4 regions of the Desulfitobacterium metallireducens DSM 15288 genome follow, and region 3 is predicted to be linked to each of the others. Evidence: riboswitches for the same ligand, from Rfam matches in the RefSeq annotation. Region 3 holds a riboswitch; each other region holds the start of a gene.
The links. A riboswitch is a leader RNA that binds a small molecule or an ion and turns the genes downstream of it on or off. The one in region 3 is predicted to bind S-adenosylmethionine.
Positions count from the first base shown of each region.

Region 1 (8,052 bases), 1.1 Mb from region 3:
GCTCGCCGCGGGTAGAACAATATCCGCTTGGGCTGTCGTTTCATTCATAAATAAATCCACCGCCACGACGAGTTCTAATTGATTCAAGAGTTTCTGCCAATTCTGCTGATCTTGATCCTGACTAAGCGGATTTCGACCCGCAATCCATAAGAATTTTAACGGAGGATCGGTTAAAGCTAAGGCCTCTTGTGCAAAGGAATTAATATCGATGCTCCGCTCGATGATCACTTCTTGATTCATCGGTCTCGGGAAATTCAAAAGGCCATTCTTAAAGACGTCATCCATTAGATTATTATAGTAAAGCCCGCCGCCCTTTAGCTCATGGTTACCACTGAGGGCCACTAAAGCATCGATGCAGCGTATATTTTGCCCTCCATTTGAATACCGTTGGAGACCAAATCCTACCCATGTGGCACAGGGTTTTTCCTTATAAAAAGACGATAAATCATAAATTCCCTCTTGGGGTACCCCCGTTACCTTACTCGCCTCTTCAAGGGTCACCTTTTCTTGAAGATAACTCTGAAAAGACTCCCAGCCGTAGATGTTTCCACCGAAATACTCTGGGTTAAGCTTTCCTTCTTCGAGAAGAATCTTAAGCACTGCCATAGCGAGTAACCCATCTGTTCCCGGGTTAATTTGAAGATAGATATCCGCTTGGGCAGCTGAAGGAGTGTACAAGGGATCAATAACCAGAATCTGAGCACCTTTGTCCCGGGCTTGATTAATAAAATTCCATTGATGAACTGCCGTTCGTGCGGGATTAACCCCCCAGAGAACGATTGCTTTCGATTTCGCCATGTCTTCAGGATCATGGAAAATGAGCTGTCCGCGATTGTAAGCTACAGCATCACTCCCCGCAGCTAAGCAAGCATTGCCAGAGAGCTTGGTATGGGAGCCTAAGCCTCTAAACATGCCCTCTGTCGCATTATGAAGTACTCCTAAATTTCCTGAAAATTTATTATAAGCACAAGCCAAGGAAGATCCATAGCGGTGATGAAGCTCGAGAATCTTATTTGCAATATCCTCCAAAGCTTCTTCCCAACTTATGCGATACCAATTTCCTGACCCTCTTGGGACTTGTCTTAACGGATGACGTAAACGCTGGGGACTATAAACATATTCTGTATAGGCATACCCTTTAGCACACAGCTTACCTTGAGTATAGCCATGATGAGGATCTCCTTCTACTTTAATTAAACGTCCATTCTGCACATGCGATATTAATCCACACGTCTCATAGCAATTGCGCGGGCAGATACTCAAAAACATCTCATTCTCTTTCTTGATATCGTCTTTATCCATTGACTGCTCCTCTTAGATCCTCATAAATAGCAACCTAAAGCTTTTGTAAATATTTTATCTTAAAGGCAACCATGAAAGACAAAATCGTATCAAAGTCCTTAATGTCAATCTCTAAGACTTCTTCAATTCGCTTTAGCCGGTAGCGAAGAGTATTCGGATGCAAGAAAAGGGCTTCAGCCGTTTCCTTCAGGTCACAACGATTCGCAATATATTTTTCCAAAGTCTCCATCAACTCATTCTTCTGGGACTTATCGTATTGTTCTAAAGCCTCAAGCGTCTCCCCATAAAACGCTTCTAATTCCTGCCGATCATGATTATAAAGAATTCGCGCTATGCCCAAGTCCCTAAAAAAAGAAGTATGATTTTGATCGTTAAGCAAACTGCCTAATTTTGAAGCGACTTTTGCTTCTTGATAGCTCCGAAATAGCTCTGTTGGGTTGGTATACTTCTTTCCTATTCCCACTCGAACCTCGCGTGAGTTTAGGTGTTCTTCGCTCAAAGCCCTCATTTTATTAATGATCATCTTGAAAATTGCTTTTCCCTCATGATAATCTTTATTCTCCAGGGGTAGAGCAAGAACAACCTCTTCATTCTTCTGAAAAAGGATAGCCTTCATATCCAAAGCTTCGATCACCGTTTGGACTATTTCACAAAGTATTTTAAGAAGATGTCGATCTGTAGAATAGAGTTCAAAGTCTTCTAGCTCAAATACAGCCACAACCTGGGGTAACTGGAGGTCCCACCCCCAAAATTTACCCCGGGTAATGATCTCTGCAGGATCATCCATGTTACCATAGAGCAAATCAAAAAGGAAAGCATCTCTGTATTGTCGGTTGCTCTCGAGCAGCTCCTCTTGTTTTTGGAGTTCTAAGACACAAGCGACTCGGGCTTGATGAGCCACCGTCTTGATCTGACTATTCTCATCCAATCCCGGCTCGCAAACCAAAAGAAAACCCCATCTTTTCTCCGCATTACTGAGTTCACAAACAAGAACTTCAACCTCCTGCTCCCCTATGAAGATTTTAGTTCGATCTGGAATGGGTACAACCATCGCCATTTTGAGCAGTTTCCCTTGGCTAAAATCCTCGTTAGAGATTGTGGAGACAAGCACACGATGAGAGGGATTAATAATGAGTACTTCTTTTTTCAAAAACGTTGATATGTGTTGAGCTAGTTCCCTTAGTCCACCACCCGATACGAGCTTATCTAATAGTTCATTCTGAAAATTTAGCAGCTCATCCATTATCCTAAATCTCCTCTTCTTTATTAGAAAGAATATTTGAGCCATCTCACTAAGATTAACTCTATTATACTCATGAAAATGGAAATAGCCAGTACTTAAGAGTACTGGCTATTGCTCTAAGGATATCTGATTATTTTGCGACTTCAACATTCCCCTCAAGTCCTATTTCTGAAGCGACCTTTTTCATTCCTTCGATGGTCTGCTCAATAACATAATCCAACTCCATATTCAGCATGGAAGCTCCATTTTCGATGACCTCACGGTTAACCCCTTCGGCGAAGCTCTTCTGCTTCCATTTCTTTTTAACGGATTTTACGGTTAAATCAAAAAGGCTCTTGCTCGGTCTAAGCAACGCCGTTGCTGAAATAAGCCCGGTCAGTTCATCAATCGTATAAAGAACTTTTTCTTGAGGTGTAATCGGTTCAACATCACTGCAAAGCTTATAGCCATGACTTTCAATTGCCCGAATGAAGGACTCTGGCCACTTTCTCGGTTCAAGAATAGTCCTCGTTTTATGACAATGCTCTTCCGGATACATCTCGAAATCGATATCATGTAATAAGCCGATGATTCCCCACTCTTCAACGTCTTCCTTAAGCAAAGCTGCAAAATGACGCATAACGGCTTCAACGGTCATCGCATGTTTGATGAGACTCTCACTTTTGACATATTCGTGGAGAAGCTGTTCTGCAGCTACTCGGTCATGCCCCTGCTCTAGTGGCATTAAAATTCCTTCTTTCTTTTATTGCTTATATTATTTGACCTTACTCGATTTCGTTGACATTGTATGGTGTTTCCTGATAGACATAATAATTGAGCCAGTTGGCAAAGAGTAGATTGGAGTGGCTTCGCCATTTGACGATCGGAGGTTGTTTCGGATCATCATCAGGAAAGTAATTCTGCGGGATATTAATAGGAAGACCGCCGGCGACATCCCGGTCATACTCAGCTTTCAAGGTAAGAGGATCGTATTCTGAGTGTCCTGTCACAAAAATTTGACGACCGCCTTTCGTCGCGATCAGATAAACTCCAGACCCCTCAGATTCTGATAAAATCTCTAGCTCTGGAACCTTTTCGATGTCTTCCCTGCGAACTTCTGTATGCCTGGAATGAGGAACATAGAAAATATCATCAAAGCCCCTCATAAGTCTAACATGCTTATGATTAAGCGTATGCGGAAAAACGCCAAACATTTTTGCGTTTAGCGGATACTTCGGCACCCCAAAATGATGGTAGAGCCCTGCCTGCGCCCCCCAACAGATATAGAGGGTTGAATAAACATTGTGTTGGCTCCAGTCCATAATCTTCACGAGTTCAGACCAGAAATCAACCTCTTCAAAGTCCATTTTCTCAATTGGCGCGCCCGTAATAATCATGCCGTCAAATTTTCGATTCTTAATATGATCATAGGTTTCGTAGTATTTAACCAGATATTCTTCCTGTGTATTCTTAAAATTATGGGTTTCAGGATAAAGCAGAGTAATATCAACTTGTAAAGGAGAATTACTCAAAAGCCTTAAAATCTGCGTTTCCGTCACAATTTTATCGGGCATGAGATTTAAAATAACAATGCTGAGCGGACGAATATCTTGGTGAGCTGCTCGCCCCTCATTCATTGCAAAAATGTTTTCTTGGTTTAAGATCCCTAGTGCTGGCAGTCCATCGGGTATATTAATCGGCACAAAACTATCCCCTTTCATTAGTCGAAAAAAATAAAACCTCTTTCATAAGAAAGAGGTTTATTCGCAATACTTCCTCTCTCATCTATCAATGTTTCCATCGCAGGAATTGGCACCGCTGTATTACAAAATACCGGTTGCCGGGTTTCATCGGGCCAGTCCCTCCACCACTCTTGATAAGAAGTTGAATTCATGATTCATATTCAGTTAACCAACGAAACTATACTATAACATTTATAAGTTTTAGTCAACTATTACCCGATAGATCTGCCGTTAGTTTAACTCATGAATGAATAAGCCGCTTCTCAGCTTCGGTTCGAACCAAGTCGACTTGGGTGGCATCAAGAGCCCTGCATCGGAAACGTCAAACAGCTCAACAATTGAAGTGGGATACATCGAAAAAGCCAGCTTCATATCCGTATTCGCTCTTTTTTCGAGTTCTTTAAGTCCTCTGATGCCGCCCACAAAATCTATTCTCTTATCCGTTCGGATGTCTTTTATATTAAGAATAGACGTTAAAACATGATTCTGAAGCAAGGAGACATCGAGTCCTTCAACGGGATCGTTAGACCGGATCTCTTCCTTGGCGGTTAACTTATACCAGGCACCTTCTAAGTATAAACCGAAGGTTGCTTTAGCAGTCGGCTTATAAGGCTCTTGCCCTATTTTCTCAACAGCAAAGGCTTTGGCGACCTCATTTAAGAATTCGTCGGGAGTATACCCATTTAAATCTTTAACCACCCGATTATAATCTAAAATCATCAATTGATCATGAGGGAAAAGCACCGACAGGAAGAAATTGAATTCCTCATCTCCCGTATATCCCGGATTAGCCTCTCTTCGTTTTAAGCCCACCTTCACTGCTGATGCAGCCCGGTGATGGCCATCAGCAATATAGATATTTTGGATATTTTTAAAACCCGTCTCGATGGTTACGATCTCTTTTTCTTGATCGATCTTCCAGACCGCATGTCGAATTCCATCAGGAGCGACAAAATTGTATAAAGGAGTCCCCTGCTTCACCTTATCCACAACATCGTTGATGATTTGTTGAGAGCGATAGGCCAAAAAAATCGGTCCGGTTTGTGCATTACATATATCCACATGGTTGATGCGATCGACTTCTTTATCCTCTCTCGTTTTCTCATGCTTTTTGATGACATTATTAAGGTAATCATCAATTGCTGAACAACCGACTAAACCCGTCTGAGAACGGCCGTTCATCGTTAATTCATAGACATAATAACAATTCTTGCCTTCTTGAACCAAGATTCCTTCTTCTCTCATTTGCTGAAGGATATCTCTTGCTTTTTCATAGACCAATGCATCATAAGGGTTGAAATCCGGAGTAAACTGAGTCTCTGCTCGGTCCACTTTCAAAAAGGATAAGGGCTCTTTTAAAACTTCTGCTAACGCTTCTTCACGATTATAAACATCATAGGGAAGTGCTGCCACTTTACTGGCAACATCCTCGCGCGGTCTTACGGCATTAAAAGGTCTGAACGTAGCCAAAATAACTCCTCCATTTACTTATCTAGCACATCTTACTTAATAACTCTTACCTTCAAAACGCCATCAATTGCTTCCAGTTTTTTAATCATTTGATCCGCGGTCGGGGATTCAATATCGATCATGGTATAGGCCCATTCTCCTCGACTCTTATTGATCATATCGGAAATATTGAAGTTTTCTTTAGCCAATGTCGCGGTAAATTGACCCAGCATATTCGGCGTATTTTTGTGGTTTATAGCAATCCGTCCTGCTTGAGCACATACTCCCATGTCACAAGCCGGATAGTTGACTGAGTTCTTGATATTCCCATTTTCGAGGTAGTCCCTTAACTGGTTCACAGCCATGATTGCACAGTTATCTTCAGATTCATTGGTCGAGGCGCCTAGATGAGGAATCGCGATGACCCCTTCCACATCCACCATCTTAGGAGTGGGGAAATCGGTGATGTAACGACCGACCTTTCCGGTTTTTAAGGCTTCAATCATATCCTCCTCATTAACCAAAGAATCTCTGGAGAAGTTGAGGATTTTAATTCCCTCTTTCATGATATCAAAAGCTTCTTGATTGAACATTCCTTTAGTCGAATCAATTGAAGGTACATGAACCGTAATATAATCACATTCTCTAAAGATCTCGTCGAGAGACTGGGTATGCTTAATATATTTGGAAAGTTTCCAAGCCGCATCCACGGAAATGAAAGGATCATATCCGTAAACTTCCATCTCAAGCTTGTTCGCTGCATTAGCGACTAGAACCCCAATTGCGCCAAGACCAATGACTCCCAGCTTTTTCCCTTTGATTTCCGTTCCAGCAAACTTCGATTTTTTCTTTTCAACAAGTTTAGCAACCTCTGGGTCATCTTTAACCGAAGTTACCCAATTCACGCCCCCGATAATGTCGCGAGAAGCTAAGATTAGGGCTGCCATGATGATTTCTTTTACTCCATTGGCATTCGCGCCAGGTGTATTAAAGACAACAATCCCATTTTCTGCACATTTATCAAGCGGGATATTATTCACCCCTGCCCCAGCGCGTGCAATCGCGGCTAAGGACTGAGGTAACTCTAAATCATGAATACTGGCACTTCTAACGAGTACAGCATCTGCGTCATTGAACTCATCGACCAGCTGATAGTTATCCGAAAATAAGTCTAATCCTACATTGGCGATATTATTTAAACAATTGACCTTAAACATTTGCATCTTCTCCTCTTTTCATCATTGAGCTTCTTATTCTCTTATTGATTTTCCACTTCAAACTTCTTCATAAATTCGACTAAGGCCTTAACCCCATCCATTGGCATTGCATTGTAGATACTTGCTCTCATCCCGCCAACTGTTCTGTGTCCCTTTAGGTTTTCAAAGCCAGCCGCTTTCGCTTCTTTAACAAATTTAGCATCCAATTCTTCCGAGCCCGTGACAAAAGGTACATTCATTAAAGAGCGATCCTTTTTAACTACAGTCCCTTTAAACATTTTACTGGCATCAAGATAATCATAAAGAATTGCTGCTTTTTCTTCATTTCTCTTTTTCATGGCTTCGAGGCCGCCTAGCTTCTTAACCCACTTAAATACCTTGCCGCAAATATAAATGCCGTAAGCTGGCGGAGTATTATAAAGCGAATCATTATCAGCATGAGTTTTATATTTCAGCATCGTTGGGGTTCCGGGCAAAACGTCATCGGTAATGAGATCTTCGCGAATGATAACAACAACCACTCCTGCTGGTCCAATATTCTTTTGAGCACCTGCGAAAATAAGACCGTATTTAGTCACATCAACAGGTTCAGATAAAATATCGGAAGACATATCGGCCACTAAGATTTTATCCCCTGTCTCAGGCAACTCATTATATTTTGTGCCATAAATTGTATTATTGTGACAGATGTAAACGTAGTCAGCATCCTCAGAGATTTTCAAATTTTTCAGGTCGGGAATATAAGTAAAGGTCTTATCTTCCGAAGAAGCAATGACATTGACCTTACCATAGATTTTCCCTTCAGCGATTGCTTTTTTGGCCCACTGTCCTGTTTTTATATAATCAGCAACCTTATTTTTCATTAAGTTCATAGGAATCATCGCGAACTGCTGAGAGCCGCCTCCTTGAAGAAACAAGACTCTGTAATTATCGGGAATATTCATCAAATCTCTTAAATCTTTTTCAGCATCCTGAATGATTTGTTCGAATGCTTTAGAACGATGACTCATCTCCATCACAGACATCCCTGTATCCTTGTAATCTAACATTTCCTCTCCTGCTTCTCTAAGCACCTCTTCGGGTAATACCGCTGGTCCTGCTGCAAAATTAAATACTCTTT
Region 1 covers NZ_CP007032.1:2,963,139-2,971,190, forward strand. Annotated here, with positions in the region: gene DESME_RS14260 (molybdopterin-dependent oxidoreductase) at 1-1,302, opposite strand, end outside; gene DESME_RS14265 (PucR family transcriptional regulator) at 1,337-2,545, opposite strand; gene DESME_RS14270 (HDIG domain-containing metalloprotein) at 2,676-3,269, opposite strand; gene metA (homoserine O-acetyltransferase MetA) at 3,310-4,227, opposite strand; SAM riboswitch class I at 4,303-4,407, opposite strand; gene DESME_RS14280 (DUF1015 domain-containing protein) at 4,498-5,736, opposite strand; gene DESME_RS14285 (phosphoglycerate dehydrogenase) at 5,769-6,932, opposite strand; gene serC (3-phosphoserine/phosphohydroxythreonine transaminase) at 6,974-8,052, opposite strand, start outside.
Region 1: another riboswitch for S-adenosylmethionine. It lies ahead of metA (homoserine O-acetyltransferase MetA); the one in region 3 lies ahead of DESME_RS04340 (methionine ABC transporter ATP-binding protein).

Region 2 (8,052 bases), 690 kb from region 3:
GAGGAGTCCATCATAGGAATTTTCAACTACAATTTTTCGAAGCGTTTCAATTTCCGCGATCGAACATTCGCCACCATAGGTAAATTCTTCATATTTAATCTGGGTAAATTGGGGCCAAAACGTCTTGGCTGCCTGCCAAGAGTTTATCCCATGCACAATGAGAACTTTGTGATAGCTTCGTTCCAGGAGCTTCGCTTCTAACTGATCTAAAACACCTTCAATTAGAATATATTCACTCGGTGCTCCGTGCACTGAAAAGCTTTCCACTTTCATCACTCTTTTCTTCGCTTCAGATGACTACAAAACAGCAGTCTTCCCCAATCGAAATAACAGATTTGGGAAGACTACCTAAATGGCCTTTATATTATTTGGTCATCCATGTCGGTTTTCCAAAACCTTTGAATTCTGTATCAATAACATTTTTAAATTCATCAGATTGGATAACGGTTTTGATATCTTTGGCGATTTGTGAATTTTCATTAGCAGCTGTTACAGCGACAACATTGCGATATGGATCGAGCATATTTTCAAGTGCTAAAGCATCAAGCAAGTTCATTTTAGCTGCTATGGCGAAGTTTCCAGGTACGGCTGCTAGGTCGACACTGTCTACAGAACGAGGAAGCTGGCCGGATTCAAGCGGTTTAAAGACTAATTTTTTCGGATTTTCGATGATATCCTTTTCGGAAACTTTGAGTGGATCGGCATCCGCCTTAACTTTAATGATACCTTGATCTTGGAGGGTATTAAAAGCACGTGCTGCATTGGTAGGGTCATTCGGAATGCTGACCGATGCTCCGTCTTTCACTTCAGCTAGGGATTTATATTTCTTTGAATAAATGCCCATGGGTGCTGTTGGAACTGAAATTAAAGCGGTTAAATCCATTTTATTTTCTTTTTCAAAGTTTTCTAGGTAAATCGTGTGCTGAAAAAGATTGGCTTGGATATCGCCATTATTCAACGCTTTATTGGGTTGGATATAATCGCTAAACTCAACAACTTTCACGGTATAGCCCAATTTTTCTAAACCCGGTTTTATGGCCTTGGTGACCATGTCACTATAGGGACCTGCAGTCGCTCCAAATTTGATTTCTTTGGCTGCTGTGGTTGTCTGTTGTCCAGCAGTCTTGCTCGTGCCGCAACCGGCTAGAACTCCTACGGCTAAAATGACTGTTAATACGGCTAACCATTTTTTCATGAAATTTCCCTCTTTCTGTTATTTCCTTTTATCTACAACTTTGGCAATAAAATCACCAGCAAATTGGATAACTTGAACTAAAACAATTAAAATCACAACGGTAGCAATCATGATGGTGTTATCATAGCGATAATATCCGAAGCGAATGGCCAAATCACCGATTCCGCCACCCCCAACTGTCCCGGCCATGGCTGAAAAACCAATTAAACTAATCAGCGTTAAGGTGACACCTGAGATAATCCCTGATCGCGCTTCGAGGAGCAGTACCTCCTTGATGATCATCCAGGGAGTTGCTCCCACAGCAATCGCAGCCTCAATGACGCCTTTATCAATCTCACGTAAGGAGGATTCTACGATACGTCCAAAAAAAGGAATGGCTGCAACCGATAAGGAAACGCTAGCTGCTGTCGGACCAATGGTTGTACCCACGAGAAATTCGGTTAAGGGTATAAGTGCGACCAGTAAAATGATGAATGGAATGGACCGCACCATATTAACAACAAAACCTAAAATATTCTGGACGGTCCGATTTTCCATAAATAATCCTTGGTCAGTAATATAGAGAAGGATTCCAATGGGCAAGCCAATCAAAATCGCAATAAATAAGGAAATGGAAATCATATAAATGGTTTGGATAAACGCTGCGTTAATATCTGGGATAAGTTCGAGAAAATGATTAAACTCAAAGCCCATTGTGTAACACCTCCACTTTCACTTCACGGCTTTCAATATACTGGAGGGCCCTCGCAATTTCTTCCTTTTGCCCTTTTAGTTCCATAATAAAGATGCCCAGCGGTAACTCTTGAATATATTCAATGGAACCATGCAGAAAGTTCCCTTTGACGTTAAATTTTTGGAGCGTATCGGAAATGATTCCCTCTCCAGCCACATCCCCCTTGAAGGTTATTTTAACCAGAGGGCCTTTACAGCTCTTTAAAATAACCTCGGGTATTTCAAAGGAAACAACACTGGCGATAAATTCTTGGGTCAGTACTGCTTGCGGACTGGCAAACAGATCATAGACAGAGCCTTCTTCGATAACTCTTCCGTCTTGCATGATGGCCATTCGGTTACAAATTTCCTTCACCACGTTCATTTCGTGCGTAATCAAAACAATTGTGATATTAAATTCCTTATTGATTCTTTTGAGTAAACTTAAGATGGACTTTGTCGTCGTTGGATCTAAGGCCGAAGTCGCTTCATCGCATAGAAGGACGGTTGGATTATTTGCAAGGGCCCGAGCGATCGCTACTCTTTGTTTTTGCCCGCCGCTTAACTGTGCAGGATAGACATCTCTTTTCTCGGCAAGACCGACCAATTCAAGCAGTTTTTCCACTCTCTCTTTGATTTTGGCAGTCGGTACCTTAGCCGCTTTCAGGGAAAATGCGACATTCTCAAACACCGTTTTTTGGCTGATTAAATAGAAATGTTGAAAAATCATGCCTATTTTTAATCGGGCTTGACGTAGATCTTCGCTTTTTAAACAGGTTAGATCCTTCCCATCTACAGTGATTCTCCCCGAGGTTGGCTTTTCTAACAGATTGATGCAACGAAGTAAGGAACTTTTTCCCGCCCCTGAGTAACCTACAATACCAAAAATTTCACCTTCTTGAATAGTTAAGGACACACTATCGACAGCACTCACGGTTCCGCTTTTTGTATCATAAACCTTTGAAAGATTACGAATTTCGATCATATCATTCCCTCCTTATTTCTCAGTAATATTCAAAAATGCCTCTTTCAAACTGAAAGAGGCATCGAAAAATAACAGTGTTTCGACTTATCTTTCAGAATGTTAGTCATTCTGCAGGAATTGGCACCTTCCCCTAAGGGGGTTGCCGGACGTCATCGGGCCAGACCCTCGGTCACTCTGGATAAGCATAATTGCATATTCATTTGTGAATTAAATACTAAGTAATCCTATGTACTTTATATAATTAACAGTGATTGAAATTATACTATTACATAACAGACGTTTTGTCAACAGATTTCTTTCATATCTTCTACCGGCTTGTGGCTACATTTCCCAATCGTTCCACCTGCTCTCTCAACCCAAAAACGATGAGAACATCGTCTGCAGAAATCTGTTCTGTTGCACTAGGATTACTCAAAACCTGATCACCGCGAATGATCGCGAGAATCGTTGCCCCTGTGTTCTGTTTAATCTTGCTCTCCCCAAGGGTGAGGCCATTCAGTTGGGATCCTTGTTCAACCTGAATTTCTTCAATTTCGATTTGAATATTGTGATCATGTACGACTGTGTCCAGGTAATCAATACTCATCGGCTTCATGATCGCTAGAGCCATCCGCCGACCGCTGAGAATGGCCGGAGAAATCACTCGATCTGCTCCCGCTCGATAAAGTTTCGCTTCAGATTCCAACTTATCTACCCGGGCAACGACTTGAATCTGAGGATTTAAACCTTTAGCCGTCAGAGTAACAAAAACATTGAGAGCATCTTCGGGCAGAGCCGTAATTAAGCCCCGGGCATGTTCAATTCCAGCCCTTTTAAGAATCTCATCCTGAGTAGCATCGCCTGGAATCACTAAAAACCCCTGCTTAAGATATTCTTGGACTAACTCTTCTCTTTGTTCGATGATGACAACCATGGTTTTATCTTCTGTAAGGTACTTGGCTACCTGTTGCCCAACCCGTCCTGCTCCGCAAATAATGATGTGATCTTTTAGCTGTGACATTTTCTTTTCCCTCTTTCGTTTCCCGTACACATCCGCCAAATGACCTTCGATGATAAAGCCCATCATACGTCCCACAAAATAAACGCTCACCGCGACCCCGCCAAGCATCAATACAAGCAGGATAACTTGCCCTGCTCGAGACTGAACTTGAATATCGCCAAACCCCACAGTTGTTAACGTTTCAGCCGTCAGAAAGAGTGCCTGCCAAGCACTTAGATGCTCAGACAACATTAGTCCAAACATCCCCACCAACAGGACCAGAGTTATAGCGAAAAATGTTGTTCTGAAATGTTTATACATTCTATAGTCCCTTTCAAGTAAAATACCTAATAAAAAATGCGTTGGCGAGAGACCTTTATGCTTTGCTTCTCAACCCACGCATTAAAATATTCAATTGAATTTACATTTTAGACATATTTTGTCCATAGAAAATCTCAGACATTTCTTTTTTTAGACGTTGCTTGATCTTTCGTTTTTCTCCAATAGAAAGTTCTTTTTTTGCTGTTCCAAAGAGATAATTATCCAGGTCAAAATCCTTTAGCAGCATTTTCGTATGGAAGATTTTTTCCTGATACACATTAACATCAATCATCTGATAAAGATCTCTTGTTTTATAATTGATATAATTTTGAATTGAATTGATTTTATGATCGATAAATATTTTTCTGCCATTAATATCTCGTGTGAATCCTCGAACACGGTAATCCACGGTAACTATATCCGAACAAAAGCTTGTCATAAGATAGTTGAGTGCCTTCAGTGGTGAGATTTCTCCACATGTCGACACGTCTATGTCTGCGCGAAAGGTACTGATCCCCCCATGAGGATGACTTTCAGGATAGGTATGCACCGTAATATGACTTTTGTCTAGATGAGCTACGACCGCTTCAGGAAGGGGTTTCACATTTTCAGTTACCATCGGCTCAAAGGGCTCATCATCTGGTGGTTTACCGGGTTCCACGTGTTCCTCAGCAATAAGCATCGTTACGCTAGCCCCTTGGGGATCATAATCTTGTTGGGCAATGTTAAGTATATTCGCGCCGATGATTCGAGCGACTTCAGTTAGAATATTCGTCAGTCTTTCCGCATTATATTCTTCGTCAATATACTCAATATAAGCATCCCGATGTTCTGGGGTTTTAGCATAACAAATATCATACATATTAAAGCTTAACGTTTTCGTCAAATTATTAAAACCATAAAGCTTTAACTTTTTTAGTGGTTTTACGTTCATCGTACTCCTCCATGCTGTCTGATCTATACTCTATGTTTTAGCTAACTTAATTATACCTTTTGTATATAATAATAACTACCTATCATGAAACCTGGATTGGAAAATATACAAAAAATATCGTTCCAGCGGGTCCGCTCTCTACTTCAATTTTACCCTTGTGACGCTCGATGATACTATAGCTTGAAGCGAGTCCTAGCCCCGTGCCATTCTCCTTGGTTGTAAAAAAGGGTATTCCCAACTTTTCTAGATTCTCTTGTGGAATACCGATTCCCTCATCCTGCACAGCCAATACCACTTGCTCATCCTTTGTATACGTTCTGATCGTAAGCGTTCCTTGCTCCCTCATGGCATCCAGACCGTTTCGAGCTAAGTTGAGGATCATTTGCGTAATTTCTTTCGAACTCATCAATATATCTGGTGTATCCCCAGCAAGAAACACAACTTGTTTGCTTTGGTTATAAGCTTCAGCCTCGAGTAATGGATACAAATTACTCAAGATGTCATTTATATTTATACTTGTTGAATCCGTCGGTGCATTCCTCGCAAGGGATAGGTATTCCGTTATAATCGAATTGGCACGGTCAATTTCACTAATCATTAACTCCAACGTGTTACCGTAGTATTCAAATTCCGGCTTTTTCTCAAGAAGTTGAAGATATCCTCGAACGGCAGTCATGGGATTGCGGATTTCGTGAGCAATTCCTGCCGCCATTTTTACAACTAGATTAAGTCGATCCAGCCGAGCTATATCATCTTGCATTTTTTTCATTTCCGTAATATTAGATGAGGAGACTAATATACACTCTTCACCATTTAATTGAATATGCTCCGCTGATAAGAAAACGGAGACCTTTTTAGCGTTGCCCTTCAAATAACAGATTTCAAGATTATGAATTGACTCTTGCTTTTCCAACACGTCCATTAGTATTGAAAATTCACTTTCAGGCAGACCCAACTCTATGGGAGATTTGCCTATTAACTCTTCAGGTAAGACGTTTAAAGCCCTTGAAAATTGATAATTAGCTTCAAGCAAACGAAAGTCTGAACTTCGATATATTGAAAGGGCTTGGGGATTATTGAGAAAGACTTTAGCAAATCGTTCTTCTGATTTTTGTAGTGCATCAGTGCGTTCATGAACCATCTCCTCTAAATGCACTTCATGTCTTTGAAGTTCTCTCGTCATCTGAACGACATCGGTTATATCTTCCATCGTTGCTATACATCCACAAATAATACCATTTTCATTACGTAATGGGCTGGCATTCCAACGGGCAATTTTAGAAATACCATCTTCCCATACAAATTCTAATTCACACCCTACTGTTTCTTTTCCATACCAGGCTGCTTGTTCAATAGGCATATCTTCTGCAGGTATAAACTTACCCTTTTGATAGACTTTTACTGGGGGCGGAACTTTCGCTGAATGAGAAAACAGGCCATAGGGTTCTATTCGTAAGAAATTGGCTGTCACTGGATTATGGATGATGGTTTCACAACTGACATCCGTTGCGATGGAAAACCCGCCGGGAATTATATCAAGAAGCTTCGAGTTCATTAAAATCCTTTGCAAATTGGGGTTGAAGTTCAGCGCGGCAAGCATGTTCATTATTATCCCTCCTCCGACAAGAGTACAAAGGCATAGGCCTGTAGCTTTGTATTAAATTCTGCATAAATTTATTATTTTCCTACTTAAATTTTCCTAACTCATAAATTTCCTGCAAGAAATCTCAAAAAACTTTCTTAACAGCAGAAGCTCCGCCACCTGTTAATCAAGTGACGGAGCTTTTGCTCTGATTATTCATTTTATGAGCAGATTACAAACTAAATCGCTCTTGAAGTTCTTTCCTTAGAATATCTGCTGGAAAATAGCGGCCCGGACATTCTGTTGCTGCTCCTGGAACTTCACGATGTAACTAGATATCCTGAAGACTTAAGTGAAATGCTGCCATCAAGGATACAAGCTTATCCGTTAGACCATTCAGTTGAGCTTCTGGTACCTCCTCAAGTTCGCTAAAGTTCTCAACTAAACAGATCCAAATCCCAATGAAGTTACGATAAGAAACGTTGCAATGGGCTCCGGGTCGATAAAGCGGCCGCCTTTCCTCACAATGTCCATCCGGAAGAATTATAAAGTGATACCCGATATCACTCCACCCTTTAGTCAGATGCCACTCCCGAATCATGGCCGCATTTACAGGAATGATATCTTTTCCTCGACGTACACTAATCGGACTAGCTGAATGATGAACCACGACTTTTTGCCATTCCATTGATTTGACCCCTCCATTTCTTATGCTTCAACCGATGTTCTCTACGTAAAAAAGCAGCCGGACCTGCCGACTGCTATTCACAAGGGATGTTCACGAATCTCCGGGCAGGAAGAGTTCATGAACAAATTCCCCTGCCCGAGAACGTTTGTTCTGATTATAGTTTATCCAGATCGGTACAACCTGTCAACAGGACGACTGGAGATCGGTTGTGAAATTACACACTACAACTCTTCATTCTACTTCCTCCTCAAATAGATTTTGCCACGAGGTGCCCACGGCCTCGGCGATTCGCATTGCCCAGGAAGGATTCAGCTCCCGTCGTCCGCGTTCTAAATCACTAATGATCGTTGGCGAAATTTTAGCCCGATTAGCAAGCTCCTTTTGGGTCGCAATTCCCGCATGTAAGCGTAAGGTTCTCACTTTGTTTCCATGATACATTGCACTACTTTCCATTCTGTTACCCCTCTCTATTCTTCATATAATATAGAATACTTATTCTTAGCCAATTATATCCTGTTCCTAAAGTTAGAACAATAGTTCAGAGTTGTTCGACAAATAATCGGTTATGAATAATCATTTTCGCCAAGTTTCGACGAAGAAAGAAATTGTTGTACGGAGGTGTTATGCAGGGTCGCGCATAAAAAACAGCCTCCAAGG
Region 2 covers NZ_CP007032.1:1,597,539-1,605,590, forward strand. Annotated here, with positions in the region: gene DESME_RS07685 (iron-containing alcohol dehydrogenase family protein) at 1-273, opposite strand, end outside; gene DESME_RS07690 (MetQ/NlpA family ABC transporter substrate-binding protein) at 365-1,195, opposite strand; gene DESME_RS07695 (methionine ABC transporter permease) at 1,214-1,888, opposite strand; gene DESME_RS07700 (methionine ABC transporter ATP-binding protein) at 1,878-2,891, opposite strand; SAM riboswitch class I at 2,973-3,076, opposite strand; gene DESME_RS07705 (potassium channel family protein) at 3,199-4,191, opposite strand; gene speD (adenosylmethionine decarboxylase) at 4,292-5,125, opposite strand; gene DESME_RS07715 (PAS domain-containing sensor histidine kinase) at 5,208-6,731, opposite strand; gene DESME_RS15365 (N-acetylmuramoyl-L-alanine amidase) at 7,039-7,395, opposite strand; gene DESME_RS07725 (helix-turn-helix transcriptional regulator) at 7,627-7,848, opposite strand.
Region 2: another riboswitch for S-adenosylmethionine. It lies ahead of DESME_RS07700 (methionine ABC transporter ATP-binding protein); the one in region 3 lies ahead of DESME_RS04340 (methionine ABC transporter ATP-binding protein).

Region 3 (8,052 bases):
AAGCTTAATGAAGGATTTGAACTGCCTGAACACTTTAAGCTTAAAGCATGGCTAGCGCCTCATTGGGGAATGGAATTTGGGAAACCCATGGACGTGAAAGTTCGTTTTTATGAACGTTCGCATACTCTGGATAAACTTAAAAAGGATGTTGCTCATCGACCATCTTGTATACTAAGCCAGGAACAGGCGAACACATGGGTCATGGAGGATCAAATTATTGGTGAAAATGAGTTTATCACGTGGTTACTAGGCTTTGGATCTGCAGCCGAGGTTTTGGAACCCCAGGAACTCCGAGGGAAGATGAGGGAGCGAGTGAGTCAAGCGCTGAGTCGGTATTTGCAGGAATAGAATCCCTATAATTGTAAGCAAAAAACTGTCGTCCCCTTGGTGTATCCTTAGTGTATACTTAACGGTGTGTCGAAAGTGTCGGTGAAATTTCAGAGTGTGAAATTTAAGAAAAAGGGGAACGAATATGATCCAAGATCTGAAGGCTGGAGAACGCTATCAGGGAATTCTTTTAATTACGGATTGGAAGGAGGCCACCTTTCGGAATAAACCCGGCAGTTATCTTATTTTAACCTGCCAGGATTGCACAGGCAGTATTGGGGGAAAAGTCTGGGAGATGACGGCCCAAATGAGCCACTGGCTTCAAGAATTCGATGTTTTTGAAATGAAAGGGCAGGTTAATGAATTTCGAGGGAATCTGGAGCTAAGCATTGATTCGCTTCAACCTGTACCTGAGGATAAAATTGAGCTTACAGAGCTTCTGCAAGCTTCTCCCGAGTCTGCAGGGGAGCTGGAGAAGAGGCTTAAAACATTGGTTCAAGAGGTAGAAGATCCCTATTTAAATCTTTTAATCAAACATATATTAGAGGATCCGAAAATCGGAAAAGCTTATCGAAGCTGTCCCGCTGCTCGAAAGATCCATCAGGCGTACTTGAGAGGGTTATGGGAGCATAGCGTTGAAGTTGCAGAACTTGCTGCTTCACTCGCCTCTCATTATCCAGAAGTGGACCGTGATCTAACTATTACAGGAGCACTGCTTCATGATTTGGGAAAAATAAGCGAATATGAATATGCACGAGGCATAGATGTGACCACTGAAGGACGATTATTGGGACATATCGTACTTGGTATTCAGATGGTTACTCGAGAGATAGATATGATCCTCGGTTTCCCTGTGGAGTTGAAGACCAAGCTGATGCATATTTTAGCGAGCCATCATGGACGATATGAATGGCAATCTCCGAAGCGCCCTAAGATTATGGAAGCACTCCTGGTGCATTATGCTGACGCAATGGAGGCAGAGCTTTGGCAATTCAAGCATGCCAAAGGAGCCTATTCAGATTCTGAGTGGTCCCCTTATTTACCAAGTATGGAACGGTATCTGTACTTAAAATAAAATGGGACGGCGTAAAAGAACAGGTGCTGTTGATGCTATAGTATCTGTTTTAAGGGGAATATTTTGTTGAGGACTGATGGGATTAGAGTATTTCCTGCGTGCGATACTCCCAGAAGCGGTTAGCTAGAAGACGAAGACAGAAGGGATGCTTGCTCCATTTGTCGAGTTCATCTAAGGAAAGCATGACGGCATACGCTTGCCGGCATGTCCCGAGTAAGGTATAGTTTTTGGCGAGATAGGCGAGGACAGAGAGAATAGCTTCTTGGCGCTCAGCATGGAAGAGATTCTGCACGTAACGCCGACTGATCGGACTTAATTTATAGCGCTCAAGTTCAGCGGTTAAGGGTGAGATCTCTGCGGGAGAAAAAGAAATCACCTCGAGCTGAGGCAAATCTGCAAGGATTTCAGAGTCTGTCAGGAATTTAAGCAAATTTTCCTGAATGGACAGCGGAGAAAATGGGAAGGGTCCTGCAGTCTCTGATAGAATCCGAAGACGAAGAAGATTAGAATGTAAAAGCTGATCTTCATGTTTGATAGGGCTGATCCGCGTACTCTCTAAAAGCCGAAGAAGTTTCCCCAAGGTCTCATTTCCATCACATGCGAGAGTTTCCCATATCGGAAGCAGGGAAGAAAGAAGCTGGCCAAGGTATGCATTTTTTGACTCGAAAATATGATATTGGATTAACGTTTCAACGGTTTCCTCTGTAGGGAGGGCTAAGAGCATGCGCAAATGCTCGGGATGAAGATGTAAGCGGGTTTGAACCTTGCGTTCGAAGGAATTCATAAATGTCCCACCTTGCTCAACTATTTGAACTTAGTGTATGAGAACATTTTAGTTCTATCCCTTCATTTTACTGGTAATACGAGGGAATACATAAAATGTACAGTGAAAAAAACAAAAAAGAAGCGAGATACCGTGTTGAACGGATCTCGCTTCTTAACGTTCGTCAATTAAAACTAAAAGGAAGGAATAACAGAACCTTGATATTTGTCTTCAATAAATTTCTTAACATCAGGGCTGGTTAAGGCTTTCATGAGTTTTTGAAGATTGGGATCATCTTTGCGATCCGCTTTAACAGCGACAATGTTGGAATAAGGGTTGTCTTTAGCCTCTTCGATGGTGAGTGCGTCTTTAGGATTTAAGCCGCCTTCAAGGGCAAAATTCGTGTTAATAACAGCACCAGCGGTTTTAGGGTCTTCTAAAACACGTGGAAGTTGAGCAGCATCGATTGTTGAGATTTTAAATTCTTTAGGGTTGCTGACAATATCTTGAACCGTTGCTTTAACCCCTACTCCGTCTTTGAGTTTAATTAGACCCGCCTTTTCAAGGACGACTAAGGCGCGTCCGCCGTTTGAAGGGTCGTTAGGGATTGCAATGGTATCTCCGGCTTTGAGCTCATCAACCTTAGTTGTTTTCTTAGAATAGAGACCCATAGGTTCTAGGTGGACTTGACCAATGGAAACGAGTTTCATACCACGGTCTTTAATAAAAGAATCGAGGTAGGGTTGGTGCTGGAAAAAATTAGCATCAATTTCGCCAGCATCAAGAGCGGTATTAGGCACAACATAATCGTTGTAGACTTGGATCTGGAGATCAATACCTTCTTTAGCTAATTCCGGTTTGATATGCTCAAGAATTTCGGCATGGGGTTTCGGAGTTGCCCCGACTTTGAGCACGACGGGTTTGTTGGAATTAGCGGTATTTCCTGTAGCGGCATTGTTAGCCGTGTTATTGCCACAACCGGTGACCAGTAATGAGAGGGAGACAAGTGAGCCAAGGACGAGAGTTGCTAGACGACGCTTTGATTTAAACATGTTTATACCTCCTCAAATCTAATCATTATTGAGTTATTTATGGATTCGCTTAGTTTATATCCAAGCTCTTTAATTAACGGGCCCATCAACTAAAGAAGCTCGATTATCAGATTAGTGATTGGCTAATTTACGGGCAAAAACGGTACCGATTGATTGGATACCTTGAACGATAAGCACAAGTAGTGCAACGGTAATTAACATAATATCGGTTCGAAAACGATTGTAGCCGTAATCGATCGCCAAGGCTCCCAATCCGCCGCCGCCGACCGCGCCAGCCATGGCTGTATAGCCAATCACGCTGATGGTGGTAATGGCGAATCCGAGAATCAGAGAAGCCGTGGCTTCAGGGAGTAGAACCTTGCGAATAATCTGCCAAGGAGAGGCACCCATTGACAATGCCGCTTCAATCACACCATAAGGAACTTCTTTTAAGGAGCTTTCGACCATGCGGGCGACAAAGGGTGCTGATGAAATGACCAGCGGAACAATCGCTGCCGTTGTGCCAATAGATGTTCCTACAATTTTACGCGTGAAGGGAATGAGGAATACGAGTAGAATAATAAACGGAGCGGAACGAAAAATATTAACAACCGTTCCTAAAGTTCTCTCAACCCATGGATTAGGAAGAATGTGTTCCTGCGAAGAAATGACAAGAATTACGCCAAGTGGAACACCGATAATATAGGCAAGTATGGTTGAAACGATAACCATGTACAGAGTTTCGCCAAGAGCTGGGGTAAGAATATGAATCATGTTCGGCCAGTAATTTGGGGTTGAAAGAATGGACCAATCAAATCCCATTTTGGACCACCTCCATTTTTAACCCGCGTTCGGAGAGATACGCGTGGGCTTTAGAAAGCTGTTCCGTCGAACCTTGGAGTTCAAGCGTGAGTGTGCCGAACAGTGTTGAGCGTAGGTGGTCAATACTTCCATACAAAATATTGGCGCGTACGTCACAGCCTTTCATCAAATCGGCGATGATAGGGTCTGAGGCACGGGAACCCAGAAAATGAATTCGAACAATCTCAGAATCAGGGTGAGCTGCAAGTTCGCGGAGAAGATCACTCGGCAACTCATTGGGGAAGATGCTAGAAATGAATTCTTTGGCAATCGCGGATTGAGGTTGAATAAAGACTTGTTCGACAGGACCGTATTCCACGATTTTTGAAGCATCGATGACTGCGACATCAGTACAGATTTCTTTAATAACCTTCATCTCATGGGTAATCATGACAATCGTCAGCCCCAACTGTTGGTTAATCTCTCGCAAAAGGTTAAGGATCGAGACCGTCGTTTGCGGGTCTAGCGCTGAAGTCGCTTCATCACAGAGAAGAACTTTCGGTCGGGTTGCAAGAGCACGGGCAATTCCAACCCGCTGCTTCTGGCCGCCGCTTAATTGAGAAGGATAGACATCCGCTTTATCTTCAAGACCGACGAGCGGGAGAAGATCTTTGACTCGTTTTTCAATATCATTCTTCTTATATCCGGCAATTTCTAAGGGAAAGGCAATATTTTCTGCAACAGTTCGTGATTGAAGTAAATGAAAGTGTTGAAAAATCATCCCAATTGTTTGACGTGCATCGCGAAGTCCTTTGCCGGAAAGCTTCGTAATATCTTGACCATCGATCAAAATTTGACCGCTGGTCGCTTCTTCCAAGCGATTTAGGCAACGAACAAGGGTGCTTTTTCCTGCACCACTCAGGCCAATGATTCCGTAAATGGCTCCACGTGGGATATCCAGAGAGATATCTTCGAGAGCGATGACATTTCCCTTATGGGAAGTGTAGGTTTTGCTTAAATGCTCAATGTTAATCAATGATTTCCCTCCCTCTGGGCATAACAAAAAACTTCACGGAGGAATCCCGCAAAGCTGCTTTCGGATTTCCTCTCATCTCCCAGTTATTCCTGCAGGATTTAGCACCGTGCATCACTGCCGGTTGCCGGGTTTCATCGGGCCAGTCCCTCCACCTACTCTGGATAAGAGTTTTATTTAATTATGAGCAATTCCTTAGGAATCACTCTTAAAATTAAGATAACGTTATTTTACACATAAAATCGGAAATGTGCAAGTGTTTTTTATTCAAATGAATTAACATCCTTGACAACACCTCAATACTTTAATAAATTAAAGTGGAGAAGAATAAGGAGATGATGTCTCGTGGACGAAGTTAAGAAAACATTTCAAGAGGATAAACAGGTTGAGGCTGGGGAGTCTTTAGAAGGAGTTGACCGCCGTCTGCGCGATCCTTTAAGTGACGAACTTTTCGAAGCCATTCTCTTATTAAAAGATAAGGAAGAATGCTATCGATTTTTTCAGGATATCGCGACAATTTCGGAGATTAAAGCACTCGCTCAACGGTTAGAGGTAGCAAAACTTCTTGAAAAAAATGTGACCTATACGACGATTGCCCATAAAACAGGGGCAAGTACTGCGACGATTAGCCGAGTTAAACGGTGTTTGTATTTTGGTGCCGATGGCTATCAACTGATTCTAAAAAGATTAGCAAAAAAGGAGAAAGTAAAATGAATCGTTCTTCCTTAGGATTAAGAATACCCACAGGAATGAGAGACCTTTTGCCAGAAGAAATGGCAGTACAAGATCAATTAGAAGGCGAAATCGTTTCCTTATTTAAATTATGGGCCTATCAAAAAGTTGCGACACCATCATTAGAATACGGTGCGTGTTTGCAACCTGATGAAGAAAAGGAAGACCTTTTTTATAAATTCTTTGATCGGCAAGGTCATGTCCTTGTTCTGCGTCCAGAACTCACGACGCCCATTGCCCGGATGGTCAGTTCAAGGTTAAAAGGTTCAGAGCTGCCCCTCAGATTATGTTATTCAAGCGATGTTTATCGGACCGAATCGAATCGTCATCAGGAATTCAGGCAAGCTGGAGTCGAGCTCATTGGGTCTGGTGATCCCTTAGCTGATGCTGAGGTTATCGCCTTAGCCATCGAGTCTTTGCGAAAATTCGGGTTGAAGGATTTTCAATTTAATCTTGGGCATATGGGAATCTTTTCAGGAATCATGGATGAATTAAAGATCGACACTGAGTTCCGGTTAAAATACGAAGAACGATTAGCCCATAAGGATTTGGTGGGGATTGAAAGAATCGTAGAAAAAAGCAAATTCTCTGATTCGGCGAAGAGAATTCTTTTAAGGATTCCTCATTTCCATGGCCAAGCAGAGATGCTAGAGGAAGTTCTAGACTGGAGTCAAAGTCTATCGTTACAGGAGGCAGTGGCCTCGTTAAGAAAGGTTTACGAATACTTAAAAGATTTTAATGTCCAAGAGTATGTGGCTTTGGACCTAGGAATTCTTCGTGGCTTTTCCTATTATACCGGAGTTATTTTCGAAGGGTATGTGCGTGATATTGGCTACCCTATTGTTGAAGGCGGGCGCTATGATGCGCTTTATGGCGAATTTGGCTATGCATTACCCGCAACGGGTTTTGCTATGAATCTTGGAGCTTTAGCGGAGCGGATGAGTCCCCAAACGAAACCGTGTCCAGAGGTTTTAGTCTATGGTGAAGATGTTTCACAGGTTATTCAAGCGGTCCAAAAACTCCGCGGAAAAGGTGTGCAGGCTGAGATGGGTATCGCAAATTTAAGCGCAGCTGAAGTTGAAATGATCGCAAAACGTAAAGGCATTGCTCAGGTTAAGCGAATAGAATAGTCTAGGATAAAACAGAGATAACATCACTCCGAAGAAATGAAAGGAGTAATTTAATGCATAAATTAGCCGTTCTCACCGGAGGAGGAGATTGCCCAGGACTCAATGCCGTAATACGGGCGATCGTAAAAAGCAGTTATCAAGAGGGCATCGAAGTGATTGGGATTCGGGATGGGTTTCGGGGTGCAGTTGAAGAAGATTACAAATTGTTGAAGTTGTCCAATGTTTCCGGTATTCTCCCGCGTGGTGGGACACTTTTAGGGACCACAAACCGTGATAATCCCTTCGCTTACCCAACCTTAGTTGAGGGTCAGCTCCAAATTGTTGATCGATCAGAAGAGGTTATTTCGCAACTCCAAGGGATTGGGGTTGAAGCCCTCTTGGCTATTGGCGGAGATGGAAGTTTAAGTATTGCCTTAGAGTTTGCTAAACAGGGTCTTCCCGTCATCGGAATTCCTAAGACGATTGATAATGATCTTATGGCGACAGATGTCACCTTCGGGTTCCAAACGGCAGTGTCTACGGCGCAAGAGGCACTCGATCGACTCCATACGACGGCGGAATCGCATCATCGGGTCATGATTTTAGAAGTTATGGGGCGGTATGCAGGCTGGATTGCACTCTATGCTGGAGTCGCAGGAGGAGCGGATGTCATTCTCATTCCTGAGATTCCTTATCAATTATCAAAAGTTGCCGCAGCCATGAAGAAGAGAGCAAATTTAGGCAAGAAATTCAGCATTATTGTAATCGCTGAAGGAGCTACACCCTTGGGCGGTGAAATGGTGGTCGAGCGGAATCTACTCGGTCGAATCGATCCGATTAAGCTCGGCGGAATCGGAGCGAAACTGGGGGAAGATCTCGAGATATTGACTGCCATGGAGACCCGGGTTACGGTTTTAGGTCATCTCCAACGAGGAGGGTCTCCTAACGCATCGGATCGGGTTCTAGCGACGCGTTATGGAGTTGCTGCAGTTGAAGCTGCCTTAGAAGGAGACTTTGGTACCATGGTTGCGTTACAGGGTCAAAAAATCGTTCGTGTTCCTCTAGCAGAAGCGGTGAATAAGTTAAAAAAAGTGAATCAAGATGAACCCGTTTTAAGCGCCGCTCGAAAGTTGGGCATTATGATGGGCGATTGATCCATTGTGCATTTGAATTCTCCGAAG
Region 3 covers NZ_CP007032.1:907,909-915,960, forward strand. Annotated here, with positions in the region: gene DESME_RS04315 (helix-turn-helix transcriptional regulator) at 1-348, shown strand, start outside; gene DESME_RS04320 (3'-5' exoribonuclease YhaM family protein) at 473-1,402, shown strand; gene DESME_RS04325 (hypothetical protein) at 1,485-2,186, opposite strand; gene DESME_RS04330 (MetQ/NlpA family ABC transporter substrate-binding protein) at 2,360-3,217, opposite strand; gene DESME_RS04335 (methionine ABC transporter permease) at 3,329-4,018, opposite strand; gene DESME_RS04340 (methionine ABC transporter ATP-binding protein) at 4,008-5,033, opposite strand; SAM riboswitch class I at 5,103-5,201, opposite strand; gene DESME_RS04345 (YerC/YecD family TrpR-related protein) at 5,454-5,744, shown strand; gene hisZ (ATP phosphoribosyltransferase regulatory subunit) at 5,741-6,892, shown strand; gene DESME_RS04355 (6-phosphofructokinase) at 6,946-8,025, shown strand.

Region 4 (8,052 bases), 170 kb from region 3:
CCTCGTGTATCCAAAGTATTTCCTTGCCATTTTAGTGGGATTTTATATTCATGCATGACTTTTCCTTCAGCTTTCTTAAAGTCAGCTTCTGAATAATCCTCCCGTCCGAATAACCCACAATGACAGGTTCCGTGCGTTGCAATATCTTCAGCGGCAAAGTTACATGGGCAGATTAGTTTTTTATCAAGGGAAGGGTCGCCACTTGCTTCAAAACATGGACAAATCTGCTGGCCGTAAAGATGTTTGTTTTCTTCAAGCCAGATTGATAGCTGTGTTAGATACATACGATGAGGGTTGATTTTAAACCCTTGCTTTTGGACATAACGGTTCATCCACTGGCGATCTTTCTTGATCTCTTTACGATATTTCCATGCCCCTTTAAAGAAATCAAGATACATTTGAGTATTTTTTGACATATAGGCTCCTCCTACTCCCCGTGGGTATCATCTACTCTTAATGATATCATCTAATTATTATGCAGTAAATAATAAAAACATTATAGCAGCGAGGATAACCCCATTGCGCTGGAATTGGCCTTCGTTATGATTATAAAAATGCCTTGCGGGCTATTCCGCAAGGCATTTTTTGCACGATTATCATATTGAATAATTTTAGCGTTTATTTCCTTAATGTTGCTTTAAGACGGGTGGTTTCTAAGAGTAAACCTAAGGCATCCTCTATGCTATGAACCACAATATCAGCGGCTAAAAGGGTGTGAGAGGAGGCTCCTTCAAATCCGATCACAGCAATTCCTAAATCGGCTTTTTTAAGCATGAGTTCATCGTTTACACCATTTCCAACTGCAACGATTTGCCGCTCGCCAAACTGAACCAAGAAATTTTCTTTTTCATGGATGTGGTCTGAGCTTTCTAGGACCTTTACGTGAATAGGCAAATCTTCACATTGTTTGACCACTGTACCAAAGGTATCTGAGGTAATAACATGTATTCCTAAATGAGGGGATAAACGAATGAGACTCTCTTTAACTGACTCAAGCATTTGCCCGTCTAAAGCGAGCGTCCCGTTATAATCGAGAACCAATACCTCTAGGTTCAGGGTTTCCTGACCCGGAATAACAACTTGAATCATAGATTCAATCTCCTTTTGATGTTAGTTTTTAACAAGCGAACAATCCGAAATTTATATTCTCGATTAGTATATTGTTTTCCTTTAATTATCTTTTTTCTGTTATTAAGCATAACGGAAAAGAAATTGACATTATTTTGAATTAAGCGCATAATACTCATATGCGCATATGAGTATATGAGTATTATATAAATGGAGGAAGCTCATGAATAACCTTACCGATTTTTTTAAACTCCTATCGGATGAAACCCGTTTGAGGATTTTAATCTTACTTTTTCATCAAGAATACTGTGTCTGTCAAATTTGCGGAATCTTAGGAGAGTCACAGCCCAAGGTTTCTAAGCATCTTGCCAAATTGCGGGATCTAGGCTTGGTTAAAGATGTTAGGAAAGAGCAGTTCATGTATTATTCTATAACGCTTGAGCCATTGTTTTATGAGATCATACAAAAAATTGTTGCTAGCGCCGATTTATATCCCGTTATTCGTGACGATATTCAGAAGCGGGAAGAAGCACAAAGCTATCTTGAATCATGCTCCACTATAACGCCAAAATCTTAAGATTTACTTACTTATAGAAAGGAAATGGGGGTAAAATGGGTAATATTACACAGATATTTAGCATGCTTAATGATCAACTTCTAAAAATGAATTGGCTTTCTGATCTTATTAAGTTGTTGGTCGAAAACGTCTTTGGGTTATCGATAAGCGATCAAATCGGGGGGAGTCTCCACTTTTTTATCTATGATACGATAAAGATCTTCATTCTTTTGTCGGTCTTAATCTTCGTTATTTCGTATATTCAAAGTTACTTCCCTCCAGAAAGAACCAAGAAGATTCTTGGTGGAATCAAAGGGATAAAAGGAAATATTTTAGGAGCATTGCTTGGGACGATCACTCCGTTTTGCAGTTGTTCAAGTATCCCGATTTTTATCGGTTTTACCGCAGCAGGGCTTCCCTTAGGAATCACATTTTCATTTCTAATCTCCTCACCCATGGTTGATATTGCTTCATTATTGATTCTAATGTCCTTTTTTGGAGCTAAAATTGCTATTGCTTATGTCGTTTTCGGGTTGCTGTTAGCTGTTGTAGGAGGAACATTAATCGATAAACTTGGACTTGAAGATCAAGTTCAAGGATATGTTCGACAGATTGAAAATACGGAGAGCGTCGAACTTGAGATGACTCGCCAAGAGAGAATTTCATTTGCTAAAGAGCAGGTTGTAGATATTATTCATCGGGTATGGCTTTATATTCTCATCGGTGTGGGAATTGGGGCGGCTATTCACAACTGGATTCCTCAATCGGTGATTGAAACAGTCATCGGAAACAATAACCCCTTTGCTGTTCTTTTGGCGACTGCTGTAGGGATTCCCATGTATGCAGATATTTTTGGAACGATCCCGATTGCTGAAGCTCTTATTGGTAAGGGAGTGGGTATCGGAACGGTACTTTCCTTCATGATGGCTGTTACGGTTCTGTCACTTCCGTCGTTAATTATGCTGAGTAAAGTGATCAAACCCAAGTTATTGGGAATTTTTGTGGCGATTGTATCCACTGGGATTATTTTAATTGGATACTTATTTAATGCATCTCAGGGTTTCTTTGTGTAATCATTATAAATTGTGGAGTCTAAATGAAAGGGGATAGGAAAATGAAAGTGAAGATTTTAGGGACGGGTTGTTCGAAATGTAAAAAGCTTGAAGAAATAGCGCGTGAGGCAGTTGCAGATCTTGGGATTGACGCAGAGGTTGAAAAAGTAGAAGATATCGCAAAAATCATGTCCTATGGGGTTATGAGTACTCCTGCTTTAGTGATTAACGAAAAGGTAAAATTAGCCGGGAAGGTTCCTAATAAACAACAAGTAATTGAGCTCTTACAAACCGAACTAAGTTGAGGAAAGCGGAAGGGTTAAATGATTTAAGCTTTCCTTCCAATACCCCAGCGAAAGATATCATGTCCGAATGTTCCGGATTGCTCCATGATAAGGCCTGAAGCTTCAATAAGCTTATGCGGTTCGCGTGTTAATTGACATCCACTGGCGATTTTAGGCCAGACGGTATTCGTTGCTTTGAACAGAGTAGCCATACTTTTTTCTTCTGGCAGTACATGATCCATGAAAATAAAGAGGCCGCCTGGCTTTAGCACGCGTAGTACTTCATTTATGGCTTTGTCAAGGTTTTTCACACTGCAGAATACCAGAGTTTCAACTACAGTATCAAAAGATTCAGGAGCAAAGGGAAGATTCTCCGCCTGCCCTTCAAAAAATTCTAAAGGCAGGCCAGTTTTTATTTTAATCGGAGAAGTTTTCGTATCTAAAGCAGAAATATGTTGAACAGTAGACAGGTTATAATAGGGGAAGTTCACTCCAGTTCCATAACCGATTTCAAGTACATCTCCAAAAGCCTGAGGGATAATATTTTTCCTGATTTTTGTCAGCCCGCTTTTCTCAAAGGGCGACATAAAGATATCATATATGTTCATCAGAAACACTCCAATCTAGACTAAACAATGCTTTAGGCATAATAATTCGAATTATAACACTTTTGAGTGAGGATAGTTGACAGATTGAAGTTTACTTGCTATTCTTAGAATAAAATTTTTTAATTTAGAGTTATTTTAAAGTGTTCTAGAAAATTTAATAAACTCTTATCCGGAGTGGTGGAGGGACTGGCCCGATGAAACCCGGCAACCAGCTTGTAGTACCCTGTAACAGGGACATTTGAGTATGGTGCTAATTCCTGCAGAAGATATCTTCTGACAGATAAGAGGAGTTACAATATGATTTTGTAAGCCTCTTCGCTATTGGAAGGGGCTTTTTTCATATCAGTGAAGTATCAGAGAATCTGAATAGATATTTTGAAGCAATGAAATGAGGAGTAACGATGATGACACGATTTGAAGAAGAGTTAGGTAAACGTATTTTGATTATCGATGGTGCGATGGGAACGATGTTGCAACGGGCAAACCTCACAGTTAAAGATTTTGGCGGAGAGGAATATGAGGGATGTAACGAAATCCTGACGTTAACTCGGCCGGAGGTGATCCGTTCCGTTCATGAAGCTTATCTCGAAGCCGGAGCGGATTTAATCGAAACGAATACGTTTGGGGCAACAACTGTTGTCTTAGCTGAGTATAACCTTGCTGACCGGGATCAGGAGCTTAATCGGGAGTCCGCGAAAATAGCTCGTGAGGCGGCAGATCGTTATTCCACCCCTCAAAAGCCGCGTTTTGTGGCAGGTTCCATGGGACCGACGACAAAGAGCCTTTCCTTAACTGGCGGCGTAACCTTTGAGGAATTAGAAGAAGCCTACTATCGTCAGGCTGTGATTCTAATTGAAGGGGGAGTCGATGTCCTTTTAGTCGAGACAGCACAAGACACCCTTAATGTCAAAGCGGCGGGGTCGGGGATCCAAAGAGCTTTTGCTGATCAGGGATTGGAGCTTCCCGTCATGGTTTCGGGTACGATTGAACCGATGGGGACGACTTTGGCGGGACAAAATATTGAAGCTTTTTATGTTTCCATTGCTCACTTGCATCCAATCTCTGTGGGGCTTAACTGCGCTACAGGTCCGGAGTTTATGCGGGATCATATTCGGTCACTTGCGCAGATTGCGGACTGCGGCGTGAGTTGTTATCCGAATGCTGGTTTACCCGATGAAGATGGACATTATCATGAGGAACCGGAAGGTTTAGCCCATAAGATGGTCGGATTCGCAGAAAAGGGGTGGTTGAATATTGCAGGGGGGTGTTGTGGCACAACGCCCGAACATGTCCGTGCTTTGACTAAGGCTTTGCAGGGATATTCACCTCGCCCCATTGAAGCCCATCATCTTAGTGCTGTTTCGGGTTTGGAGCCGGTCTATGCCGAAGACGAAAATCGGCCACTCATCGTGGGTGAACGGACAAATGTAATCGGTTCGAAAAAGTTCAGGGATCTAATCGCTGACGGTCATTTTGAAGAAGCCTCGGAGATCGCTCGGGCCCAGGTTAAGAAGAATGCTCAAGTTATTGACGTTTGCTTGGCGAATCCGGATCGAGATGAGTATGCGGACATGGCGGAATTTCTTCCATATGTAGTCAAGAAAGTGAAAGCGCCCTTGATGATCGATTCCACGGATCCGAAGGTGATTGAGTTAGGACTTAAGCGTTCCCAAGGTAAAGCCATTATCAACTCAATCAATCTCGAAGAGGGGTTGACCCGCTTTAATGAAGTCGTTCCTCTTTTAAGGACTTACGGGGCAGCGGTTGTCGTCGGTACGATTGATGAGCAGGGGATGGCCATTACGAAGGAAAAGAAATTAGAAGTGGCTAAACGATCTTACGACGTTTTAACCGAGAAGGGTGTCCCAGCAGAAGATATTATTTTTGATCCGCTAACGTTTCCGGTCGCGACAGGCGATGAAACGTATATTGGCTCGGCACGCGAAACCGTCGAAGGGATTCGGCTAATCAAGCAAGCGTTTCCCCAATGCAAAACAATCCTTGGTGTAAGTAATGTTTCCTTTGGTTTACCGGCAGCTGGTCGGGAAGTCTTAAATGCTGTTTTCTTATATCATACGACGAAGGCGGGCTTGGATTACGCCATTGTGAATGCTGAAAAGCTGGTTCGTTTTGCTTCCCTTTCAGAGGAGGAAAAGAAACTTGCCGATGATCTTCTTTTTGAGACGAATGAAGAAACGGTCAGCCGTTTCGCTGAATTTTATAGGAACAAAACGGTTCAATCCAAGGTGACGGAACAAAAAAACTTAAGCTTAGAGGAACGTCTTGGACAATACGTTATTGAAGGGTCAAAAGAGGGGCTTTTTAAGGACTTGGAAGAAGGACTTCAAAAATACGGGGCTTTGGAACTCATCAATGGACCATTGATGAAAGGAATGGGGGAAGTCGGTCGTCTCTTTAACGCGAATCAACTGATTGTCGCTGAAGTCTTACAAAGCGCAGAGGTGATGAAAGCCGCTGTAACCTATCTCGAACCTTACCTCGAGAAAAAGGATGCAGCAGTTAAGGGCAAGATCCTTTTGGCCACAGTTAAAGGGGATGTCCATGATATTGGCAAAAATCTTTTGGAAATTATTTTATCCAACAACGGATTTGACGTCGTCAATTTAGGAATTAAGGTTTCACCAGAGCAAATTATTGCCGCCTGCGAAAAGGAAAAGCCGGATGCTATTGGACTCTCGGGACTATTGGTGAAGTCTGCTCAGCAGATGATTGTAACGGCACAGGATTTGAAGAATGCGGGGATCAGTCTCCCGCTCTTAACCGGTGGGGCAGCGCTGACAGCACGCTTTGTCGAAAATAGAATTGCTCCGGAGTATGATGGCCCGGTGCTTTATGCAGGGGATGCTATGAAGGGGTTAGAGCTTGCCAATCAATACGTGAAAGCAGGCTCTGTTATCAGTGGAAAGAGTGGAGTAAGGACTGAAAGTAATTTATCTCAGGATGAAAAGAAAGCAAATTCTGATGAGCCAAAACAAGGTGCTGAATTACTTGAAAACCATCGCTCCTCCATTTCACTTGTATCTCCAGTCATCCCTCCTGATATCGAACGTCATGTTCTACGGGATTATCCAATAGGACAACTTTGGCCTTACATCAATCAGAAAATGCTCTTAGGTAAACATCTCGGGATTAAAGGGGATGTTGAACAGCGGCTAGCTGAAGGTGATTCGCAGGTTGTTAAAGTTTACGAGACGGTAGAAAAGATCATTAAGGAAGCTAAGGAAACGGGGAAGATCAAGGCGCAGGGTATTTATCAATTTTTTCCGGCTCAAGCGGCGGGTGATGAGATTCTCATTTATGATGCCTTGGATCAAAGCAAAGTCATCAAGCGTTTTCACTTTCCCCGTCAAGTTAAAGAACCGTATCTTTGCCTCGCTGATTTCCTCCAACCCGTATCAAGCGGAAAAATGGATTATCTGGGGATGTTTGTAGTGACAGCAGGACAAGGGGTTCGGGAGGAAGCGCAACAGCTTAAGGAACAAGGAGCCTATCTGGAATCTTATGCTCTGCAAGCTCTCGCCTTGGAATTAGCTGAAGGTTTCGCTGAACGGATCCACCATATGATGCGGGATGCTTGGGGAATCTCCGATCCGGTTGAGATGATGATGAAAGAACGGCTAGCGGCGCGATACAGAGGCCTGCGTGTTTCCTTCGGATACCCTGCATGTCCAGCCCTTGAGGATCAGAAAAAATTATTTGGATTGATTAAGCCTGAGGATATTGGAATTGAACTGACCGAAGGATTGATGATGGAGCCTGAAGCATCCGTTAGCGCACTTGTTTTTGCTCACCCTGAGGCTAAATATTTTGCAGTGTAAGGAGACGCAAACCGGATATGACTTTTAATAATTTAAGAGAGCACCTGCAACAGCATGTCGTCATCGGCGATGGTGCAATGGCGACCCTCCTTTATCAGTTTGGTGTACCTGTGGGAAGCTGTTATGAAGAACTCAACCTAACCCATCCAGCCTTAATTCGTTCTGTTCATGAAGCCTATATTCGAGCGGGTGCTCAGTTGATCGAGACCAATACTTTTCGGGTTAATCGTGAGGTTTTGACCCGCTTTGGCTTAGAACAAAAAGTTGGCGAAATTAACCGGACCGCTGTTAAGGTCGCTCAAGAGGCTGTTGCAGTTGCAGAGAAAAATGCGTTTATTATCGGAAGCATGGGATCAATACTCGCCGGACGTGTCAGAACTGAGCCACTTGTCTCGTACCGTTCTCTGTATGAGGAGCAAGCGTCCGCTCTTCTCGAGAGTGGCGTGGATGGGATTATGCTGGAGACGTTCGAGGATTTAGAGGAGCTTTTGCTCGTTTTAGAGCTGATGCTATCCCTCACGGATCGTCCAATATTAGCTCACTTGGCGACCCCTCAGGTTGGAAGAACACGGGATGGGTATACAGTTACCCGGAGTTTTGAGCTTATGCGAAAGGCTGGGGCGGACGTTATTGGACTGAATTGCC
Region 4 covers NZ_CP007032.1:737,602-745,653, forward strand. Annotated here, with positions in the region: gene DESME_RS03560 (ferredoxin-thioredoxin reductase catalytic domain-containing protein) at 1-416, opposite strand, end outside; gene DESME_RS03565 (HAD family hydrolase) at 619-1,089, opposite strand; gene DESME_RS03570 (ArsR/SmtB family transcription factor) at 1,292-1,645, shown strand; gene DESME_RS03575 (permease) at 1,681-2,697, shown strand; gene DESME_RS03580 (thioredoxin family protein) at 2,739-2,981, shown strand; gene DESME_RS03585 (class I SAM-dependent methyltransferase) at 3,005-3,568, opposite strand; SAM riboswitch class I at 3,731-3,855, shown strand; gene metH (methionine synthase) at 3,973-7,407, shown strand; gene DESME_RS03595 (bifunctional homocysteine S-methyltransferase/methylenetetrahydrofolate reductase) at 7,425-8,052, shown strand, end outside.
Region 4: another riboswitch for S-adenosylmethionine. It lies ahead of metH (methionine synthase); the one in region 3 lies ahead of DESME_RS04340 (methionine ABC transporter ATP-binding protein).